DNA from 3 places in the Kitasatospora sp. NPDC057518 genome. Region 2 is predicted to be linked to each of the others. Evidence: riboswitches for the same ligand, from Rfam matches in the RefSeq annotation. Region 2 holds a riboswitch; each other region holds the start of a gene.
The links. Region 2 has a riboswitch for cobalamin ahead of ACFU7Z_RS04565 (prenyltransferase/squalene oxidase repeat-containing protein). Riboswitches for the same ligand answer to the same signal wherever they lie in the genome.

Region 1 (3,984 bases), on a different contig from region 2:
TCATCGGGTGCGGCCGGGAGATGTCCCCGGCGAGGACCGGCGGGCGCACGTACCGGGTGCCGTAGGACTGCACCCAGCCGTGCCGGGTGGCCAGGTAGCCGGTGAGCTGCTCGGCGAAGTACTGGACCATGTCGTTGCGCTCGGGCTCGCCGTGCACCAGGACGTCCAGGCCGGCCTTCTCCTGGTACGCGATGACCTCGCGGACCTCGGCCTCCATCCGCTCCCGGTACGTGGCGCCGTCGATCCGACCGGCCGTCAGGTCGGCCCGGGCGACGCGCAGTTCGGTGGTCTGCGGGAAGGAGCCGATGGTGGTGGTCGGCAGCAGCGGCAGGCCGAGCCGGGCGCGCTGGGCCTCGGCCCGCTGCGGGTAGGCCTGGGCGCGGCGGGCGTCCGCGTCGGTGACGGCGGCGATCCGGGCGCGCACCGCCGGGTCGCGGGTGATCGGCGAGCCCGCGCGGGAGGCCAGGTCTGCCCGGTTGGCGGCGAGGTCGGCGGCGATCGCGCCGGTGCCCTCGCGCAGGCCGCGGGCGAGCAGCGCCGCCTCGGTGGCCTTCTGCTTGGCGAAGGCCAGCCAGCGGGCGATCTGCGGGTCGATGTCGCGTTCGAGGGTGGCGTCGATCGGCACGTGCAGCAGGGAGCAGGACGGCGCGACGTCGACGGTGTCGGCGAGGCCCAGCAGGGTCGCCAGGGTCGTGAGGGATTTCTCCAGGTCGTTGATCCAGATGTTGCGCCCGTCGATCACCCCCGCCACCAGCCGCTTGCCGGGCAGGCCGCCGGCGGCGGCGAGGTCCTCCAGGTTGGCCGCGGCCGGGCCGGTGAAGTCCAGTGCCAGACCCTCGATCGGGGCCTTCGCCAGGACCGGCAGGGCGTCGCCGAGCCGGTCGAAGTAGCTGGCGACCAGCAGCTTGGGCCGGTCGGTGAGGGCGCCCAGCTCGCGGTAGGCGCGGGCGGCGGCGTTGAGCTCGGCCGGGGTGCGGTCCTGGACCAGTGCGGGCTCGTCCAGTTGCACCCAGTCGGCGCCGGCGGCGCGCAACCCGGCCAGCAGCTCCGCGTAGACGGGCAGCAGCCGGTCCAGCAGGGTGATCGGCTGGAAGTCGGCGGCCACCCCGGGCGCCGGCTTGGCGAGCAGCAGGTAGGTGACCGGCCCGACCAGCACCGGCCGGGCCGCGTGGCCGAGCAGCAGCGCCTCGCGCAGTTCGCCCACCGCCTTGGCCGGGTTCGCCGTGAACACCGTGTCCGGCCCCAACTCAGGGACCAGGTAGTGGTAGTTGGTGTCGAACCACTTGGTCATCTCCAGCGGGGCGACGTCCTGGTTGCCGCGCGCCATGGCGAAGTACCCGTCCAGCGGGTCGGCTTCGACGGCGGCCCGGTGCCGGGGCGGGATCGCGCCGACGGCGACGGTGGTGTCCAGCACGTGGTCGTAGAACGAGAAGTCACCGGTCGGGACCTCTTCGACGCCGGAGTCGGCGAGCTGCTGCCAGTTCCCCCGGCGCAGGTCGGCGGCGGTGGCCAGCAGCACCTCGGCGGTGACCGAGCCCTTCCAGTAGCCCTCGATGGCCTTCTTGAGCTCCCGGCCCCGGCCCTGGCGGGGGTAGCCGTACGCGGTGGCGACGCTCGCCGCGGCTGCGGACTTCGTGGTCAAGGGACTCTCCTTCGCGAGTCTGTTCTCCTCAGGTACCCGGAGACGGCACGAAGGCGCGAAGGGATGACGTACCCGGCGGCGGCCGTCACGGGAACGTACGGGCCTGGTCCGCCTGGTATGGTCGCCGACCCGCCCACGAGGTCACCGGATAGCCGCGCGCGGGTCGTCCGCGGGCGGGCAGTGGCAGGTCTTCGGACTCGCGGGCGCGTCCGTCCCGTGAAGGGCGGACACCTACTGGCCGTCGCTTCCCAGACCCGTCCCGGGTCCAGTGCGTATGACGGCGGTCGTTCCCACTCACCGCTGCGGGGCAGTCCCGGACTGGCCAGTCGAAAGGCGTCACCGGGTTCCCTCTTGCGACGCCCTGCCTGGCGGACAGGGCGAACCAGCTGCACCGTCAGCTTAGGGGCAAAACACCGGGCCCGGCGCGGGAATCTCGGAACCCGTCCGCATGGTGGAACGCCACCACGGCTCGCGGGGCCGGTGGTCAGGTCCGCGTCGGGGTGTCCGGCGTGCGCGGCAGGGCGGCGCGGATGTCCGCGAGCAGTCCGGTCAGGCCGCGTCCCGGACCCAGTCGGCCGTCCAGTCGCGCGAGCTGGTCGGCCGGGATGCCCGCCAGTATCCGTTCAGCTTCGACCAGCAGCTGCCGTCCCCGCTGGAGGTCTGACCTCATCCTGGCGACCTGCGCCTGCGCTCCGCCCAGCTGGCGGCGGGCGGATTCCAGTGCGGCGTGCTGTTCCGGGGTCAGGACGACGACGTCGACCCCGTCCAGCGTCATCGTCCGGTGCTTCGCGGGCTTGGGCACGATGGTCGGCCTTTCGGTTCAGGGGTGCGCCGGGCCGGTGGGCCGCGCGACGGGCGGCGGCCCCACCGTGGTGTCCGGGCCGGGCGTGGCGTCCTGGCCGGCTGGGGCGTGCGGGCCGGGCGGGGCCTCGAAGCGCACCGTGGGCTCGAAGTTGGCGCGGCGGGCCGCGCGGCGGAAGACGGTGAGGACGGCCGGCCCGACGACGAGCACGGCGGTGAAGGTGGTGACGGCGCGGCCGGTGTCCCAGCCGAGCGAGGTGGCCAGGTCGAACAGCAGGTAGCGGTGCCACTGCTCGGTGAAGGGCAGGCCCGGCAGGTAGGCGATCGAGCTGTTCGGGTCGGTGGAGAACGGCCAGAAGGAGAGGTTCAGCAGGAAGCCGAAGAGGTAGCCGGAGAACGCCCCGTACCCGGCCAGCAGCGGCACCTCCCAGCGCCGCCCGGCCCCCGGCAGCAGCCCGGCGAGCATGCCGACGAAGGCGCAGCCGAACATCTGGTACGGCATCCAGGGGCCGACGCCGCCGGTGAGCAGCGCGGAGGCGAACAGCGAGGTGCAGCCGAGGGTGAAGCCGAAGCCGGGGCCGAAGACCCGGCCGGCCAGCACCAGGATGAAGAAGACCGTCTCCACTCCGGCGGTCCCGGCGCCGAGCGGGCGGAGTCCGGCGTTGACGGCGGACAGGACGCCGAGCATGGCGAGGGCCTTGGCGTCGATGCCGCCCGCGGAGATCTCCGCGATGACGACGGCGAGCACCAGGACCAGCAGGGCACCGAAGATCAGCGGCGGCGCGTAGTTGGAGCCGAACCGCCCGGGCGCGACCACGAACGGCCAGGTGAAGGCCACCAGCCCGATGAAAGCGGCCAGGGCGACGACGACACGGGCCCGGCCGGGGATCCGGACGGCGGTCACCGGGCGGCCTCCACCGCTTCCACGGCCGCCGCGACCTGTCGCACCGTCAGGTAGCCGAGCGGGGCGAGGATCTTGGCGGTCTGCGGGGCGAAGGTGGGCGAGGCGACGATGACCTCGGCGGTGGGCCCGTCGGCGACGATCTCGCCCTCGGCCATCACCACGACGCGGTCGGCGGCGGAGGCGACGAACTCGACGTCGTGGGTGGAGACGACGACCGTACGGCCTTCGGCGGCGAGGGCGTCCACGATGCCGGTGAGCGCCTCCTTCGCCTGGTAGTCGAGCCCCCGGGTGGGTTCGTCCAGCAGCACGACCCGTGGTGCGGCGGCGAGTTGGATCGCCAGGACGAGGGCCAGCTTCTGCCCCTCGGAGAGCTCCCGGGGGTGGGTGCCGTCCGGGATCCCAGGGGCCAGGCGGTCGAGGACCTGCCGTGCGGTCGGCCCGCCGGCGCCGTCGGCTTCGAGGTCGCTCTGGGCGAGTTCCTGGGCGACCGTCTCCAGGTACAGCAGGTCGGTGGGGGTCTGCGGGACGAGCCCGACCAGCTGCCGGGCCCGGGCCGCGGGCAGCCGCTTGGGGTCCGCGGCCGGGCCGCCCCCGGCGCCGGTGACCTTCACGCTGCCGCCCTGGCGGGGCCCGGAGC
Region 2 (3,984 bases):
CTCCGCCTGTCAGGGCGCGGTGGTGCCCGGCTGTGCGCCGGCGCCGAAGGACCAGCCCTCGACGTCGCCGGGGGCCGGGTCATAGCTGCCCGCGCCCAGGGTGCTGTACGACCAGGGGCCGCCGTGCTGGGCGTGCCAGTACGACCAGTAGGCGCTGCCGGTCGGGTTGGTGCAGGTCGTCGGCAGGGCGTTGATGGTGCAGACGAAGCCCGGGTAGCGCGGGTGGAAGGCGTACGAGAATCCGGCGCCGGTGAGCGCGGCCAGGCCGCTGGCCGGGTCGCCGGGCGCGCAGCCGGTCTGGATGCCGCCGCCGACGGCGGTGAAGTCGACCACGACGGTGACGCCGGTGGTGCCGCCGCAGGCGGCCGCCCGCGCCTGCGGGGCCTGGACGGCGCAGACGCCGAGCAGTCCGGCGGTGAGGGCCGCCGAGGCGGCGATCGACCCGAGCGTACGGCGGGCCGGGGTGGGGGTGTCGCTCATCGGTGAACTCCTCGCGGTGTCAGCGTGGTTCAGCGCGTGGCCGGAACCGGCGGGCAGGCCTGGGTCGGGGCGTCGGGGGCGGCCCCGGAGGCGGAGAGCGTGGACAGCGGGGTGCCCGCGAGGCCGAGGACGGCCTGCGCCGTGGCCCGGGCGCCGGTGCCCGCGTTGAAGCCGGTCGCGTCGTAGGCGACGGCACCGCGGACCGCCGGGTCGGCGGAGCAGCCCTGCTGGAGCTTCACCAGCCGGCCCCACGCCTTGAGGCCAGGGCCGAGGCGTCCGCCGGAGAGCAGCGCCTGGGTGGCCAGGCCGGTGCTGTTGGCGTTGGAGGCGGTCGCCCCGGCGGCCGCGAAGCCGCCGTCGGCGTTCTGGTGGGCGGTGAGCCAGCCCAGGCCCGTGTTCGCCTTGGCGGCGCGGCCGGTGGCGGCGAGGGCCTGGACGGCGAGCGCGGTGGCGTCGGCGTCGCTGGTGCAGGCGGCCTGGCCGAAGGAGAGCGGGAAGCCGCCGTCCGCGCACTGGCTGTTCGCCAGGAAGTCCACGGCCGCCGCCGGGGCGCCACCGGGCGTGCGGTGCAGGGCGATCACGGCGAGGGACTGGCCGAAGGCGTTGCTGTAGTCGCCCCACTGGGAGCGGTCGGAGAACCGGCCCTCGGCGGTCTGCAGCGAACGCAGGCGGGCCGGCAGGTCGACGCCGCCGAAGGCCGCCGGGTCCCCGCCGCGGACCTCGACGGCGAGCAGCAGCTTGGCGGTCGCGCCCGCGTAGGCCTCGGTGGTGCCGTCGCCGAGGTAGCCGCCGATGATCTCGGGCTTCGCCAGCCAGGCGGTGGCCTTCGCGGCGGCCTCGTCGGAGCCGCGCGAGGCGGCGAAGGCCAGTACGGCGTCGATGGTGAGGCCCTGGTCGGGGTAGGCGGTCCCGTTGAAGACGGACTCGAAGTGGTCGCCGTCGACGAGCTGGCGGGCCAGCCAGCCGCCCGCGGCGGCGTCGGGGCGGACCGTCGGGGACGAGGTCGCGGCGGCGGGCGCGTTCTCGGGCGCGGCGTGGGCGGCGGTGGCCGCCGGGAGTGCGGTGGCGAGCGCCACGGCGGGTATCGCGAGCAGACCGAGGGCGCGGCGGAGCGTGGGCATGGTGACCTTTCCGGGCCCGCGCGCAGGGGCCCGGAGGGCGGCGGCGACAGCCGGGGCGGCCCTCGGGGCTCCGGCCCGCGGACCACGACGGGAGGAGGGACGACACACCTCCGCCGACGGGTACTCGGGCTCGCCTCCGACCAGGAGCCGGCGGCCTACCGTTGCGGGCCAGCGCCGGATTCGAACCGGACTTCCCCCAGCGGCGGAGTCACAACATGACGGCCCATCATGGCGATACGGAAAAGATCCGGTCAAGGGTTCGAACGTGACATCACGGTGGCCGCCGCCCGACATCGCGACGCGCCCCTCCCGGCCGCCGACGCGACCAGGGCGTCCCGGACGGCAGAATGCCTCCCATGCGGCACATCTTCGTCATCGGCATCGGCGCGGGCGACCCCGACCACCTCACCCTGCAGGCGGTCAAGGCGCTCGCCCGCACGGACGTCTTCTTCATCCTCGACAAGAACGAGGACCGGCAGGACCTGATCCGGCTGCGCCGCCGGATGCTGGCCGAGCACGGCCGGCCAGGCCACCGGGTGGTCGAGGCACCGGACGCGGAGCGGGACCGGACCACCCCCGCGTACGCGGCCGCCGTGGACGACTGGCGCGTCCGCCGGGCCGACCTGGTCGAGCAGTTGCTCTCCGAGCACCTCGGTGAGGGCGAGACGGGCGCGTTCCTGGTCTGGGGTGACCCGAGCCTCTACGACAGCGTCATCGCCGTGGTGGACGACGTCCTGGCCCGCGGCGCCGTCGGCTTCGACTACGAGGTGGTCCCGGGCATCAGCAGCGTCTCCGCGCTCGCCGCCCGCCACCGCACCACGCTGACCCGGGTCGGCCGCCCGGTGCAGATCACCACCGGCCGCCGACTGGCCGAGGGCCTCCCCGAGGGCGTGGACGACGTCGTGGTGATGCTCGACGGCCGCGCCGCCTTCACCGGGATCGACCCGGAGGGGCTGGAGATCCGCTACGGCGCGTACCTCGGCACCCCCGACGAGATCCTCGTCGCCGGGCCGCTGGCCGAAGCCGCCCCGCGGATCAGCGAGTTGCGCGAGTCGGCCCGCGAACGCAAGGGCTGGATCATGGACACCTACCTGCTGCGGCGCTCCGGGAGCTGACCGGCGAGCGCCGCCCCGGTTCGACCCCCGGCCGACACTCGGACACCGGCCTCGCGCCCGGCCGTCACTCCACCCGGCCGGTGCGCTCCCGGACCGGTGCCGGTGCGCTCTGGGCCAATTCCGGCACCGGGCTGCTGCCTAACGTTCCGTCATGAGATCGAGCAGGACGGCCTTTTGGGCTCGTCCGGCTCGACCGCGCCGCGCCGCCGCCCGCTCCGGGCGGCGGCCCGAACCCATGACTGGAGGCCGTCGAGGTGCCTGCAATGCCGGTCGGCGGGCTGGTCCCCCGCACGGAGAACGTCACCGAACACGCCGCCGACGTCGTCGTCCGCAACGCCCGGATCCACACCGGGGACGCCCGCCGCCCGCAGGCCGGCGCCCTCGCCATCCGGAACGGCCTGATCACGGCCGTCGGGGACGACGCGGACGTCGCCCCGGCCGTCGGCCCGTCCACGGTGGTGGTCGACGCGCTCGGCCGCCGCGTGGTGCCCGGCCTCAACGACGCGCACCTGCACGTGATCCGCGGCGGCCTCAACTACGTCCTGGAGCTGCGCTGGGACGGCGTGCGGTCGCTGCGCCAGGGCCTGGCGATGCTGCGGGAGCAGGCCGCCCGTACGCCCCGGGGGCAGTGGGTGCGGGTGGTCGGCGGCTGGTCGGCGGAGCAGTTCGCCGAGCGGCGGCTGCCGACGCCCGCCGAGCTGAACGAGGCGGCGCCGGACACCCCGGTGTTCGTCCTCCACCTCTACCAGTCAGCGGTCCTCAACCGCGCCGCGCTGCGCGCCGTCGGCTACACCCGCGACACCCCGGACCCGCAGGGCGGCCAGATCGTCCGGGGCCGCGGCGGCGAGCCCAACGGCATGCTGCTGGCCGCCCCGAGCGCCCTGGTCCTCTACTCCACGCTCGCCAAGGCCCCGACGCTGGAGGGCGAGGAGCGCAGGACGTCCACCCGGCACTTCCTGCGCGAGCTGAACCGCTTCGGGCTGACCTCCGCGATCGACGCCGCCGGCGGGTTCCAGAGCTTCCCGGAGAACTACGCCACGGTGACCGAACTCGCCCGCGAGGGGCTGCTCTCGCTGCGCATCGCCTACCACCTGTTCCCGCAGACCCCCGGCCAGGAGCTGGACGACCTCACCCGCTGGGTCGAGACGGTCCGGCCCGGGGACGGCGACGAGTGGCTGCGGCTGAACGGCGCCGGCGAGAACCTCACCTGGGCCGCCGCCGACTTCGAGAACTTCGCCGAGCCGCGCCCCGAACTGAACGCCTACGAA
Region 3 (3,984 bases), on a different contig from region 2:
CCTGGGAGAAGACGGAGGTGGCGTAGGCGTAGTTGCCCGGGGCGGCGCAGCCGGTGGTCGCGTCGGCCTTGGCGCACACCAGCGCGGCGAGGGCGGCGATCAGGTCGTGGCCGCCGAAGTCCCGCGGGTTGCGGCCGACGGCCTGGGCGAGCAGCGCCTCCTTGCCGATGGACCCGCCGCCGGCGTACTCGGTGCCGATCGCGGTCCAGTCGTTGACGGTGCGCTCGCTCGCGTCCTTGCCCTGCTGGTCGAGGAAGTCGACGATCCGGCGCAGCGCGGCGTCGTCGGTGCCGGTCGCGGCGAGGGCGTAGGCCCCGTCGATGGTCAGGCCGAAGTCGGCGAAGGCCGGGAAGCCCTCGTAGTAGTGGCCGTCGATCAGCCGGGCCGGGTCGGTGAGGTAGGCGCTCCCCCTGGCCGCGTCGGGTTTCCTCCCCGCGGGCGGGGTCGGCGTGGTGGTGGGGCCGTCCGGGTTGTGCCGGACGGTGGTGAGGTCGGTACCGGTGAGGGCCAGGAGGGCCTGCTCGGTGGCGACGGCGTCCGGGTCGGTGGTCGACTCGTCGGGGCCGAGGCCGCCGTCCTTGCCCTGGCGGGCGGCGAGCCAGGCGGTGGCGGCGGCCCGGTGGGCGTCCTGGCCGGTGGCCCGGAAGACCTGGGCGGCGATCGCGGTGCTGGTGGTGTCGCCGGGGGCGCCGGGGTACGGGAGGAGGGAGCCGTCGGGCTGCTGGCTCGCCGCGAGCTGGTCGGCGGCCTTCCTGGCGGCCGCTTCGTAGCCGGGGGCGGTCCGCAGGGCGAGGGCGGCGATCGCGGTGGCGGACGGGTCGGACTCGCAGTGGTCACCCGCGACGATCATCGAACCGGCCATGCCGCCGTCGGCGCACTGGAAGGCCGCGAACCGGGCGAGGGCCGGGGCGGGCGGCGTCACGCCGGCGCGCTGGAGGGCGATGACGCCGAGGGACTGGACCCAGGGCGAGGACGCGCCGAGGAAGTCCCCGGCGGCGGTGCACCTGCCGTTCTCCCCCGCCCCCGTGCAGACGTGGTCGGTGAGCGCGGCGACCAGGTCGTGGCCGCCGAAGGCGCGCGGGTCGCGGCCGGTGCTCTCGGCGACGAGGGCCAGCAGGACGGCGGCCCTGGTGTCCGGCGCGCCGGTCGGCCCGTCGGGGTGCAGGAACGCGTCGGTGTGGGCGTCGAGGAAGGCGACCACCTTGCGCAGCGCCGGGTCCTGCGTCCCCGCCGCCGCGAGCGCGATGGCGGTGAGGGCGGTCCGGGGGTAGTCGGGCCCCGGGGCGGCCCAGTTCTCCATGTGGTCGCCGCCGACGAGTTGGCCGGCCAGCCAGGCCGCGGCGGCCGCCGGGTCGCCCGTGGCGGAGGGGGATCCGGTGGGGCTCGGGCTCGTGGTCGGGGTTGCCGAAGGGGAGGCGGAGGGCGAGGGGCCGCCGTTCCTGGCGCGGACGGAGTCCGGGGTGAAGTTCGGCGCCCCGCTGGTGCCACCGATGTCCGTACCGCCGTAGACCCAGGCCTCGACCTCGCCGGGCTCGGGCTTCTGCGTGCCGGCCCCGAACCGGCTGTAGGACCAGGTCTGTTGGCCGGGTTCGGCGATCCAGTACGACCAGTACGCGGTGGCCTGCGGGGTGTTGACGCACGGCTCCTCGGCCGGTGTCGGGTACTGGGCGCCGCCGTTGAAGGTCCCGGTCCCGAGCCGGCAGATGAAGGCCGGTCCGTCGTGCTCGGTGCCGGTCGTGGTGAAGCCGGCGTTGTGCAGCAGGTTCATGCCCGTCGTGGGGTGGGCGTCGCAGCCCCGGACGACGCCGCCGCCCCAGTGGGTGAAGTCGACGGCGACGATCGCGCCCGTCGTCGCCGTGCACTGCTCGATCGGGTCGGCCGAGGCGGTACCCGGGTACCCGAGCAGGACCGTGCCGCAGGCGGCGACGGCGACGGTGCCGGCGACCACCAGCGAGGCGAGGTCCCGGTTTCTGTGACGTGTGCGATTGCTGCTGACCCTCACGACGACTCCCTGGTCGGTCGACACGCGAGGCGACGGCGCAGCCGACGGTCGCCCGCGGGCACGGGGGCCGTCGAAACCGCGTCGTAGTCCGCGACGACGCAAGTGCTCTGTGAACAGACCCCCGGTCCAGGCATTCCGGCTCACCCACCCTCAGGTGGGTCCACGGTTGCGGGTCAGCGCCGGAGTTGGACCGGCTTCCCCTGAATGCCGAGGGCAAAAAATCGGTTCATCAGACCACGCTGACCGACGGAGAGTCAACGGGGCGTCAGGTCGATCACATCACCTCGTCGGGCGACGGACCTGTGCGGTAGCGTCCGCGGTGGCCGAGCGGGGGAACCCGGTGCGAACCCGGGGCTGACGCGCAGCGGTGTGGGGCGGTGACCGTGCCGTCCCGAGCCCGAATGCCCGCCCGGCCACGCACCACGGCGAATGCCGGCCCACGCGATCCGGGCGGCGACCGCTCCGGCAGTCGCGCGCCCCGAGCGGACGTGGGAGTCCCGGGGCAGGGTCGGCGCCCGCCACCCCAAGGAGCCTGTCCCGTGCCCCTCCCCACCCCGTCCCGCGCCGCCTCGGCGACCACCGTCGCGCTGACGGCCGGAGCCCTGCTGCTCTCCGCCGTCCCCGCCCACGCGACGGCCACCCCGGCCCAGATAGCCACCTCCAAGAGCACCGGCGTCACGTACCTGAAGTCCCTCCAGGCCGCCGACGGCAGCTACGTCACCGGCGGCGGACTCTCCAACGAGTGGGCGTTCAGCGCGCTCGCCGCCGCCGGAACGGCCGCCGCCGACGTGACCCCCGGCGGGGACACCGGCAGGAACGCCCGCCTCGTCTACCGCAACCAGCTCGCCGCCCCCGGCTGGCCCGGCACCTCGCCCGTGGCCACGGACTACGAGCGCGCCGTCCTCAACGCCTACGCGGCCGGCATCGACCCCGCCCGCGTCGGCCCCGGCCGCAACCTCCTCGCCGACCTCACCGCCTACTGGCAGACCGCCGAACCCGGCTACTACGGCCCGTCCGCCAACTTCAACGGCACCGTCTTCGGCCTGCTCGCCCTCGCCGGCGCCAGGACCCAGGCCGGCGCCCAGCGCGCCCCGCAGCCGCTGCTCGACGCCTCCGTCACGGCCGTGCGCGCCAACCAGCACAACGACGGCGGCTGGAACTACAGCAAGGCCGCGGGCGACCCGACGGCACTCGCCCAGGGTGGCGACATCGACATGACGGGTGCCGCCATGGCCTCCCTCTGCACCGCCGGAGTGCCCAACACCGATTCCGCGGTCGTCGCCGCCAAGAACTTCCTCAAGGGCAAACTCGCCTCCTCCGGCGCCTTCAACGCCATGTTCGGGGTGAACACCGACTCCAACGGCTGGGCCGTGTCCGGCCTCAACGCCTGCGGCATCAACCCCCAGGGCACCGACTTCACCAGCGGCACCGGCAAGACCCCGGTCGACTTCCTGATCTCCCAGCAGTTCAAGCCCGGCGGCGGCTTCAAGTACCTTCCCACCGACACCAGCCCGTCCGCCTACGCCTCCGTCGACGGCCTGCGCGCCGTCGCCGGTGCCGGGTTCACCGCCACCCCGCCCGCCCCGACCACCGCGGGCGAGCCCGCCTGGGCCGCCACCACCGACTTCACCGCCGGCACCGCCGCCCGGCTCCCGCTGGTCGTCGACGACGGCACCGGCGCGCTCAGGGTCTGCGCCGTCACCCTCACCCCGACCGGCACCACCACGACCCTCGGCGACGTCCTCGACGCGGCCGCCACCGCGACCCCGGGCGGCTGCGTCACCTCCGTCACCCCGTCCACCGGCGGCGGCACCGTCACCGCGCTCAACGGCACGGCCAACGCCGGCTCCTCCACCTGGAAGCTCAGCCTGGACGGCGCCACCGCCACCCCGGCCGCCCGGGCCGCGACCGTCCACCTCGGCGACACCGTCTCGCTGCGCTACGGCGGCTGACCGCACGACGCGACGCAGGACGGGGGCACC

Region 1: linked by a shared signal. The riboswitch ahead of metE (5-methyltetrahydropteroyltriglutamate--homocysteine S-methyltransferase) and the one ahead of ACFU7Z_RS04565 (prenyltransferase/squalene oxidase repeat-containing protein) in region 2 are both predicted to bind cobalamin.
Region 3: linked by a shared signal. The riboswitch ahead of ACFU7Z_RS24610 (prenyltransferase/squalene oxidase repeat-containing protein) and the one ahead of ACFU7Z_RS04565 (prenyltransferase/squalene oxidase repeat-containing protein) in region 2 are both predicted to bind cobalamin.

What each region holds. Positions count from the first base shown of each region.
Region 1 covers NZ_JBHVEU010000256.1:8,113-12,096, reverse strand. Annotated here, with positions in the region: gene metE (5-methyltetrahydropteroyltriglutamate--homocysteine S-methyltransferase) at 1-1,642, opposite strand, end outside; cobalamin riboswitch at 1,807-2,044, opposite strand; gene ACFU7Z_RS24635 (hypothetical protein) at 2,127-2,444, opposite strand; gene ACFU7Z_RS24630 (ECF transporter S component) at 2,463-3,347, opposite strand; gene ACFU7Z_RS24625 (ABC transporter ATP-binding protein) at 3,344-3,984, opposite strand, start outside.
Region 2 covers NZ_JBHVEU010000025.1:42-4,025, forward strand. Annotated here, with positions in the region: gene ACFU7Z_RS04560 (flagellar hook-length control protein FliK) at 10-480, opposite strand; gene ACFU7Z_RS04565 (prenyltransferase/squalene oxidase repeat-containing protein) at 510-1,601, opposite strand; cobalamin riboswitch at 1,699-1,839, opposite strand; gene cobF (precorrin-6A synthase (deacetylating)) at 1,958-2,716, shown strand; gene ACFU7Z_RS04575 (amidohydrolase) at 2,980-3,984, shown strand, end outside.
Region 3 covers NZ_JBHVEU010000256.1:14-3,997, reverse strand. Annotated here, with positions in the region: gene ACFU7Z_RS24610 (prenyltransferase/squalene oxidase repeat-containing protein) at 1-2,002, opposite strand, end outside; cobalamin riboswitch at 2,110-2,254, opposite strand; cobalamin riboswitch at 2,333-2,409, shown strand; gene ACFU7Z_RS24605 (hypothetical protein) at 2,542-3,954, shown strand.